DNA from 2 places in the Mesorhizobium marinum genome. Region 1 is predicted to be linked to the other one. Evidence: predicted binding sites of a transcription regulator. Region 1 holds the regulator's gene; the other holds the start of a gene.

The links. The regulator PhoB, encoded in region 1, activates phosphate uptake and scavenging genes when phosphate is short. The targets are predictions, from matches to a motif close to TGTCATNNANCTGTCAT.
Positions count from the first base shown of each region.
Region 2: the regulator PhoB is predicted to act here: its motif matches at 961-977, upstream of ABUE31_RS09720 (DUF1045 domain-containing protein).

Region 1 covers NZ_JBFOCI010000002.1:357,220-362,139, reverse strand. The annotation lists gene pstB (phosphate ABC transporter ATP-binding protein PstB) at 1-113, shown strand, start outside; gene phoU (phosphate signaling complex protein PhoU) at 148-855, shown strand; gene phoB (phosphate regulon transcriptional regulator PhoB) at 883-1,569, shown strand; gene ABUE31_RS07260 (vanadium-dependent haloperoxidase) at 1,683-3,002, shown strand; gene ABUE31_RS07255 (CRTAC1 family protein) at 3,005-4,630, shown strand; gene ABUE31_RS07250 (ROK family protein) at 4,654-4,920, opposite strand, start outside.
Region 2 covers NZ_JBFOCI010000002.1:849,444-854,363, reverse strand. The annotation lists gene ABUE31_RS09730 (DUF3329 domain-containing protein) at 1-74, shown strand, start outside; gene iolB (5-deoxy-glucuronate isomerase) at 78-890, shown strand; gene ABUE31_RS09720 (DUF1045 domain-containing protein) at 1,017-1,724, shown strand; gene ABUE31_RS09715 (alpha-D-ribose 1-methylphosphonate 5-triphosphate diphosphatase) at 1,737-2,873, shown strand; gene phnN (phosphonate metabolism protein/1,5-bisphosphokinase (PRPP-forming) PhnN) at 2,870-3,493, shown strand; gene ABUE31_RS09705 (DUF1513 domain-containing protein) at 3,515-4,624, opposite strand; gene ABUE31_RS09700 (imelysin family protein) at 4,626-4,920, opposite strand, start outside.

The DNA.
Region 1 (4,920 bases):
GGACCGCCTTCTTCCATCTCGGCGTGCTGGTCGAGGAAGGACCGACGGACACGATCTTCACGAGCCCGCACGACAAGCGAACGCAGGACTACATCACCGGCCGCTTCGGCTGAGCCGCCTGACCAGGTAACCGAAAGGCTCTCAACGATGGGCGAACATACCGTCACTTCCTTCGACGACGACCTGAACCACATCCAGCAGCTCATTCGCGACATGAGCGAACTGGCGGGCTCGATGGTCGGCGCGGCGATCCGCGCGCTCGTGACCTCGGACAATGCGCTTGCGCAGCGGGTCGTCTCCGATGACGCCATTATGGACGCACGCCAGCGCGAACTCGACGATCGTTCGATCGCGCTGATCGCCAAGCGCCAGCCGATGGCGCAGGACCTGCGCGCCGTCGTCGGCGCCATCCGCATGGCGGGCGACCTCGAACGCATCGGCGATCTTGCCAAGAACATCGCCAAGCGGGTCAGCGCCGTCGGCCACGGCGTCACACCGCGCAATCTTTCGCATGGCATCGAAGGCATGGCAGACCTGGTGCTGCGCCAGGTCCAGAGCGTCATCGAGCTCTATGTGGCTCGCGACGCCGACGGGCTGAGGACGCTGCGCACGGACGACGAGAAGATCGACGCCCGCTACACGGCGGTGTTCCGCGAACTCCTGACCTACATGATGGAAGACCCGCGCAACATCACGGCCTGCACGCATCTCCTGTTCTGCGCCAAGAATCTGGAGCGCATCGGCGACCATGTGACGAACATCGCCGAGAACGCCTACTATGTGGTGACCGGCGAGCAGTTGCCGGTGAGCCGCCCGAAGCTGGACGAGACCCAGCTCTCGGTGCTGGCCGAATAGCGCGACGACAGGAGGCATCCCAAGGTGATCGCTCCGAAAGTCATGGTGGTCGAGGACGAAGAGCCACTCGGCGTTCTGCTTCGCTACAATCTCGAGGCCGAAGGCTATCAGGTCGAGATCGTGACGCGCGGCGACGAGGCGGAGATCCGGCTGCAGGAGCACGCGCCCGACCTGCTGGTTCTCGACTGGATGATCCCCGGCATTTCCGGCATCGAGCTTTGCCGCCGCCTCAGGATGCGCCCGGAGACGCAGCGCCTGCCGATCATCATGCTGACGGCGCGTGGCGAGGAATCCGACCGGGTGCGCGGCCTCTCGACGGGCGCCGACGACTATCTGGTCAAGCCGTTCTCGACGCCGGAGTTCATGGCCCGGGTTCGGGCGCTGCTGCGTCGCGCGAAGCCGGAGGTGCTGTCCTCCGTGCTCAAGGTCGGCGACATCATGCTCGACCGCGAGGCGCACAGGGTCTACCGCAAGAAGAACGAGATCAAGCTCGGCCCGACCGAATTCCGGCTGCTTGAATTCATGATGCGCCATCCGGGCCGCGTCTTCTCGCGCAGCCAGCTTCTCGACAACGTCTGGGGCGAGACCATCTACATCGACGAACGCACCGTCGACGTTCATGTCGGCCGGCTGCGCAAGGCGGTGAACAACGGCCGGATGCCGGACGTGATCCGCACCATCCGCGGCGCCGGCTACGCCATCCGCGACGACTGATCCGCTCCTCCCGCGACGGTCTGCAGCGCAGCGCCCTTGCCGCGCCAGCATGTCCGGTGCATATTATTCCGAGCGCCGAAAAAAATAGCAGGCGGCGCTTGAGGGAGGAGTCCATGCGTTCATTCGCCCGCATGCTTGCGGCGCTTGCCGTGGCTATGCTGGCCTGGTGCGCGGTGCTGCCTGCCCAGGCGGCGGCGCGCCCGACGTCGCAGGAGATGCTGCGCGACTGGTACTATCTGATGAACGAGTTGGTCCGGCATACCGCGACCTATTCGCCGCCCGTGGCGAGCCGTTCGTTCGGCTATCTCGGCGTCACCGCCTTCGAGGCCGCCGTTGGCGGGTCGGACAGCCTGGTGTCGCTTGTCGGCCAGTTGCAGGGGCACACGTCGGTGCCTCAGCGCGAACCGGGAGCGATCTATGACGAGGCGGTCGTTACCAGCGCGGCCATGTCGGACGCGATCGTCTATTATTTCGGCAATACCGGTCCTACCGGCCAGCGCGCGATCAGGGCCGCGCAGAAGAAATGGCGGTCGATGGTCATCGACGGCGTGCCCGAGGATGTCGTGGCGCGCAGCGAAACCTTCGGCAAGGCGGTGGCCGCCAGCATCCATGAATGGTCGATGGATGACGGTGGCGCGACCGTCACCAACATGGGTTTTCCTGAACAGCTTGACCTGCCTGCCGGCGAGGACAAGTGGGTGCCGACGAGCGCGATCCGCCAGCAGCAACTGCCGCTGTTGCCGGGCTGGGGCAACAACCGCACCTTCGCGACGCCCTCGGGCTCGACCTGCGGCACGCCGGGCAATCCGCCCTACAGCACCGAGCCCGGATCGCAGTTCTACCAGGAGGCGATCGAGGTCTACGAGACCGCAAAGAGCGCCACGCCTGAACAGATCGCCATTGCCCGCTTCTGGTCGGACGACCCGATGCTGTCGATGACCCCGCCGGGCCACTGGATATCGATCGCGCTGCAGGTCGCGGAGCAGGCCGATCTTTCGCTCGACGACACTGTCGACCTGCTGGCGCGCATGGGAGTCGCGATGTCGGACGCGTTTGTCGGCTGCTGGCATGACAAATATGCCTTCAACCTCATACGCCCGGTCACCTACATCAAGAAGGTCGTCGACCCCAAGTGGGAGCCGATCCTGAACACGCCGCCCTTTCCAGAGTATCCGAGCGGCCACAGCACCGTCTCCGGCGCCATGGACGCCGTGCTGACCGCGTTTTTCGGCGACAACTACGCATTCGAGGACAAGACCGGCTCGCCCGACGGACGCAACCCGCGCAGCTTCAAGAGTTTCCGCGCGGCCGCCGACGAGGCCGGCATCTCGAGGATGTACGGCGGCATCCACTTCCGCTCCGCCATCGTGGACGGCCTCGAGCAGGGCCGCTGCATTGGCGGCTATACCAACAAGCTGAGGACGAGGAGATGACGATGCGCCTCGGATTGTGCGGGTTTGCCGTCGTGCTGGCGTGGGCAGGGATGTCGGCCGCGCGTGCCGAGGAGCCGTTGCCCGGCGCCCCCGCTCCCGTCGTCCCGAGCTTCGTCGAGGAGACGGCCAGCGCCGGAATCGACAATGTCTACAAGGGCGAGTGGGAATATATGGTGGGCGGCGGGGCGGCGTCCTTCGATTGCAACAGTGACGGCTATCCGGACCTGTTGCTTGCCGGCGGCGAGCAGCCCGCCCGTTTCTATCGCAATGCGAGCAAGCGCGGCGGCGTGCTTGCGTTCACGGTAGAACCAAGCGGCCTCGAACTGGACAAGGTCAGCGGCGCCTACCCGCTCGATGTCGATGGCGACGGCATCACCGACATCGTCCTGCTGAGGGTTGGCGAGAATGTCGTGATGCGCGGTCTTGGCGGCTGCAAGTTCGAGCGCGCCAACGAAGCCTGGAGTTTTGCCGGCGGCGATGCGTGGTGGACGTCGCTCTCCGCGACCTGGGAGAAGGGGGCCGGTTGGCCGACCATCGCGGTCGGCAGCTACATCGACCGGCGCGAGGAAATCTCCCCCTGGGGTTCGTGCACCGACAACTGGCTGCTTCGTCCCGCCGCCGGGGCGCGGGGCTTTGACGCGCCCATCGCTCTGAAGCCGAGCTTCTGTCCTCTGTCGATCCTGTTCACGGACTGGAACCGTTCGGGCACGCCATCGCTGCGCGTCTCCAACGACCGCGAATATTACGAGGGCGGCCAGGAGCAGATGTGGAAGGTCGAGCCGGGCAAGCTGCCGGCGCTCTATACCGCGGACGAGGGCTGGAAATATCTGCGCATCTGGGGAATGGGGATCGCCAGCTACGACCTCGATTTCGACGGATATCCGGAATATTTCCTGACCAGCATGGCGGACAACAAGCTGCAGACGCTTGCCGTAGTTCCCAAGGACGGATCGTCGCCCAAGCCGGCCTATGCCGATGTCGCCTATCCCAGCAACGTCACAGCGCACCGGCCGTATTTCGGCGACGATCTGAAGCCGAGCACTGCCTGGCATACGCAGTTCGAAGACGTGAACAATGACGGGCTCGTCGACCTGTTCATCGCCAAGGGCAATGTCTGGGACATGCCGGACTTCGCGATGAAGGACCCGAACAACCTGCTGCTGCAGACAGTCGGCGGCAAGTTCGTGGAGGTCGGCGACAAGGCCGGAGTCGCCAGCGTCGAGCAGAGCCGGGGCGCGGCGCTCGCCGACTTCAACCTGGACGGTCTTGTCGACCTTGTCGTCGTCAATCGCAATTCACCGGCGCAGATCTGGCGCAACACGACGGCGGGCGCGGGCGGCTGGATCGGGGTGAAGCTCGAGCAGGATGCGCCGAACCGCGACGGCGTCGGCGCGTGGATCGAGTTGCGTTGCGAGGGCATGCCGGTCATGCGGCGCGAGGTGACGGTGGGCGGCGGACATGCCGGCGGGCAGGCCGGCTGGTGGCATTTCGGCCTTGGCGTCATCACCTCGGCCGAGGTGCGTGTCCTTTGGCCGGACGGAACCGCCGGCGAATGGCAGCCCGTCGAAGCCGGGCGCTTCTATGTCCTCAGGCGTGGCGAGGCGCCGGTTCCTTTCGACCCTGCCTGACGCCGACGGCGCTCGCACGCCGGTCAGGCCACCGCCTTGCCGCCGCCTTCGGCTGGCGCCGGTCCTGCCGCGAATACCTCCAAATCGACGAAGGCGAGCGCCTGCATGGCGCAGCCTTCCCTCATGAGCGGCAACTCGTCGGGGATGATGTCGAATGGAATGGGGTCGGGGTGCTGTCCGCCGGCGGTCTCGGCGATCGCCTTGCGGATCGAAGGCTCCAGCAGGTCGAAGGTAGCCGCCCCGGCGCCGACGAAGGCCACCGGCGCCGGATCGATCAATGCAAACAGGCT
Region 2 (4,920 bases), 490 kb from region 1:
TCTTCCTCTACAAGGAGCCGGAGCCGGCGGGATCGGCCGATGACCAGTCCGGCCAATCCGGCGCGAAGGAGTAACCGGTGTCGAAGCTGCTGGTGAAGAAGACGCCCGGATCGGGGCGGGTGGCTCACGTCACGCCCGGGAGCGCCGGCTGGACCTATGTCGGCTTCGATCTTCACCGGATGAAGCCGGGCGACACCGTGTCGGAGCGGTCCGGCGGCCGCGAGGTCTGCCTGGTGCTGGTCACCGGCAAGGCGACGGTTTCCGCCGGTGGCGAGGATTTCGGCCTGATCGGCGAGCGCATGAGCCCATTCGAGGGCAAGCCGTGGTCGGTCTACGTACCCCAGGATTCCGACTGGTCCGTCACCGCCGACACGGATGCCGAGCTTGCCGTCTGCTCGGCTCCCGGCCTCGGCGGCGGCCTCAAGGCGCGTCTGATCGCACCTGATGGCCTCAGCCAGGAAGTGCGCGGCAAGGGCGCCAACACGCGCTATGTCACCAATATCCTGCCCGAGGGAGAGCCGGCGGATTCGCTGCTCGTTGTCGAGGTCATCACCCCGGCCGGCCACTCGTCCAGCTATCCGCCGCACAAGCACGACCGCGACGACCTGCCCCGGGAATCCTATCTTGAGGAGACCTACTACCACCGTCTCAACCCGCCGCAGGGCTTCGCCTTCCAGCGCGTCTACACCGATGCCGACGCCGAGGGAAAGCGCGAGTTGGACGAGGCGATGGCGATCGAGGACGGCGACGTCGTGCTGGTGCCCAGGGGCTACCACCCCTGCGCCGCCTGCCACGGCTACGACCTCTACTACCTGAACGTGATGGCTGGCCCCAGGCGCACCTGGAAGTTCCACAACGCGCCGGAACACGAGTGGCTCATGAAGGCATGAGCCACCGCATCGGCGTTTCTGGCCGATGACTTCGCCGGACGCCTCTGCTATCTGCACTTTCTTCAGCCGGCTTCGTCAATCCGTCATGCAAATCGCCTATGGGACGTGGCCGACGAGGACTTTTCGATGCGCTATGCCATCTATTTCACCCCGGGCCGCAACGACCCGCTGACGCGGATCGCCGCGAGCTGGCTCGGCCGCGACCCGTTCAGCGGGGGCCAGCCCGGCGCGCCGGCAGTGACCGGCCTGTCGCCGGCCGAGATCGCCTATCACACGGCGAGCGCCCGCCGCTACGGCTTCCATGCGACGCTCAAGGCCCCGTTCCGCCTTGCCGAGAATGCGACCGAGGCCGAGCTCGACCAGGCGATTGCCTCCTATGCCGCCAGCGCCGAGCCGATCCTGCTTTCGAAGCTGGTGCCGGCACGCATCGACGGCTTCCTGGCCCTGGTGCCGGGCAGCCCCGCCCCCGATCTCGATGCCTTTGCGGGCGACGTGGTGACCACGTTTGACCGGTTCCGCGCGCCATTGAGCGAAGCGGAGATCAAGCGGCGCAACCCGGACGCGCTGAGCCCCGAGGAGTTCCGCAACCTGATGCGGTGGGGCTACCCCTACGTGTTCGAGAGCTTCCGCTTCCACATGACGCTGACCGGTCGCGTTCCGGACGCCGACCTGCCGCGCGTGCGCGCCGCCATCGACGAGGTCTTCGCGGCTGCTCTCGAAGAGCCGGCCAGGATCGACGGGCTGGCGCTGTTCGTCGAGCCGGAACCCGGCGCGCCATTCGAGGTGAAGTCCTGGTACGGGCTTGGCCAGCACACCGCACGCAAGACCGCCTGACGAGCCATGACAATGACCGAAACCATACTCACCAACGCAAGGATCGTGCTCGTCGATGAGGTCGTGCCGGGCACGCTTGTCATCCGCGACGGCAAGATCGCCGACATTGCCGGAGGCGTGACCCGCGCCGGCGAGGACATGGAGGGCGATTTCGTCATTCCGGGCCTGGTCGAGCTGCATACCGACCATCTCGAGGGCCACTATGCGCCGCGCCCGAAGGTGCGCTGGAACCCCATCGCCTCCGTGCTGGCGCATGACGCCCAGGTGGCGACCGCCGGCATCACGACCGTGTTCGACGCCCTGCGCGTCGGAATGGACTTCGAGGCCGACCTGACGATGGAAGACATGCGCCGGCTCGCCGACGCCATCGAGGACAGCGTTCGCGAAAACCGCGTGCGCGCCGACCACTTCGTCCACCTGCGCTGTGAGGTCTCCGCCCCGGACTGCCTCGAGGCCTTCGCGCTGTTCGACGGCGACGACCGCGTGAAGATGGCGTCGCTGATGGACCACGCGCCGGGACAGCGCCAGTTCGCCAGCCTCGACGCCTATGCGATGTACTACATGGGCAAGCTCAAGATGTCGGAGGAGGCGTTCCGTGCCTATTGCGACAAGCGCATCGCACAGTCGCAAGAGAACTCCGCGCCGAACCGGATCGCCATCTCGCAGGCCTGCCGCGAGCGCGGCATCGTTCTTGCCAGCCATGACGACGCCACCGTCGAGCATGTCTCGGAAGCCATCGAGCAGGGCATTCGCGTCGCCGAGTTCCCGACCACGCAGGAAGCCGCCGCTGCGTCGAAGAATGCCGGGCTCGGCGTCCTGATGGGCGCCCCCAACGTCATGCGCGGCGGCTCCCATTCGGGCAACGTCTCGGCCAGGCAACTGGCCTCCGAGGGGCTGCTCGACATCCTGTCGTCCGACTACATTCCCTTCAGCCTCATCCAGTCGGCCTTCTTCATCGGCGAAGCCGTCGACAGCATCTCGCTTCCTGCGGCCGTCGCCATGGTGTCGAAGAACCCGGCCGAGGCGGTTGGCCTGACCGACCGGGGCGTCATCGAGCCTGGCCGGCGCGCCGATCTGGTGCGCGTCCGTGTCGATGACCACGTGCCCGTCGTGCGCACCGTCTGGCGCGAGGGACGCCGCGTCGCATGATGGCGTCCGCCTTCCTCGAGCGCGAAGCGGACGGGTCGCAGCCGATCCGCAACGGCGCCTTCGTCGCCATCGTCGGCCCGTCCGGCGCCGGCAAAGACACGCTGATCGCGCATGCACGCTCCGCGCTTGCGGACGAACCCCAGGTGGAGTTCGTGCGCCGCGTCATCACGCGGCCATGCGACGGCCAGACCGAAGTACACGATACGCTGGCCGACGACGCCTTCGTCGCGGCGCAGGCGAAAGGCGCGTTCGCGCTTGCCTGGGAGGCGCACGGACTGCGCTACGGACTGCCGGCGAGCGTCGATCGGGCGATCGACAACGGCCAGGTGGCGGTTGCCAACGTCTCGCGCGGCGCGCTGCCGGCGCTGCGCCGTCGCTACGCCAACGTCGCCGTGGTCGAGGTCACCGCCGATCCCGAAATCCTCGCGGCACGGCTCGCCGGCCGCGGCCGGGAATCACATGGCGAGATCCTCTCTCGCCTGGCCAGGACGGCCACCTGCGACACCACCGGCCCGGCCGTCGCGCTCGACAATAGCGGCGCGAAAGAGATCGCCGGCGACCGTCTGGTCGCGATCATCCGCAAGGCGATGGCGTTCGCGGACATGTCAGGCGCGGTCTGACACCCAATCGTAAGCGTCTGATTACGCTCCAAGCCAAACGACATGGTTGTCCCAGACGTGTTCGGCGTCCTTTGACACGCGCCCGGCCGGATCGACGATTTCGCCCGTTCCCGTCGTCGTCATGAAGCCAACGCCGTCCGGCGCGACGCCGCAGACCTCGGTGAGCCGCCGTGTCGCCACCACCTTGGCGGAAGCCGTTTCGATCACGGCGCACAGGTTGCCCTGCGGCGACGTGACGGCGATCGTGCCGGCCCGGCGGTTGGCCGCCACCGAACCGATGTAGTTGCGGAAGCCGGACAGGACGCCCGGCGGCAACGCGATCAATTCGAGTTCCTTGCCACGCGCCGCGCGGCCGACCAGCGCGGGACGCTCGTTGGACGGCCCCTCGTGCTGGCAGCCGAACCAGACGGCACCCTTGTCGTCGACGTCCATGTGGCGGATCGAGAGCTGATGGAGGTCGGGAGCAAGTTCGTACTTCTCGACCAGCGATCCGCTTTCGCGGTCGATCAGCACATAGGATGGTTTCATGGTTGTCAGGTTGAGCTTCGCCCTGCCGAAGTCGGGATGCGTTTCGATGCCGCCATTGGCCACCGCGATCGTCCGCCCGTCGCCAAGCAGCAGCAGTTCGTGGGGCCCGATCCCATGGGTCGGGAACTCGCCGACGCGTGCGAAACCGGAGGTCGCGTCGTAGACGCCGATCATGCCGGCCGCATTTTCGAAGTCGTTTTCGGTCGCATAGAGCAGCGCGCCGTCGGGCGAAAACACGCCGTGGCCGAAGAAGTGACGTCCGGGCGCGCTGGCGATCGTCTGCGGGGCTGAGCGGCCGCCATGATCCAGGACCACGAAGAAAGTACCGGGCTGGCGCGCGAAGACCGCCGACCGCCCGGATACCGGGTCGAAGGCGATGTCGTGGCCGCGCTCCGGCAATTCAACGTCCAGAAGAACTTTGCCGGCTTCCGACAGGACGGCGGCGCCATAGGCGCCGTCGCGGCGGCGATAGGCGGTGGCGAACACCGCATCGGCGGCCAGCGCCTCGGCGCGCGCGCCGGCGCCGAGCGACGACAGGAACGCCGCTCCGGCGGCCTTCAGGAAATCGCGGCGGTCGAGGAGCCCGGAGCGCTTGCCGATCATATCAGTCTCCATCCAGCGAGGAGAAGCCGGCGGTCAGGCCAAGCGCCCCCGACATGCGGGTTGCGAAGATGTCGGAAAGGCTCGACGTCACGAGGCCGAGATAGGCAAGCCTGGCGCGCCGGTCGCCATCGGCCAGGACGTCGGCAAGCGGCCCGGACGCGCCGGCGGCCGCGGTCGCAGCGTTGGAGAACTCAAACAGGGCTTCCCCGCCGATCCACGCCTGGTCGTCGGGAAGCGCGCCGGCGAGCCTCGACGCCTCGAGCAGGGCGCGCATGCCGTCGAGGTTTCCGGCAAGG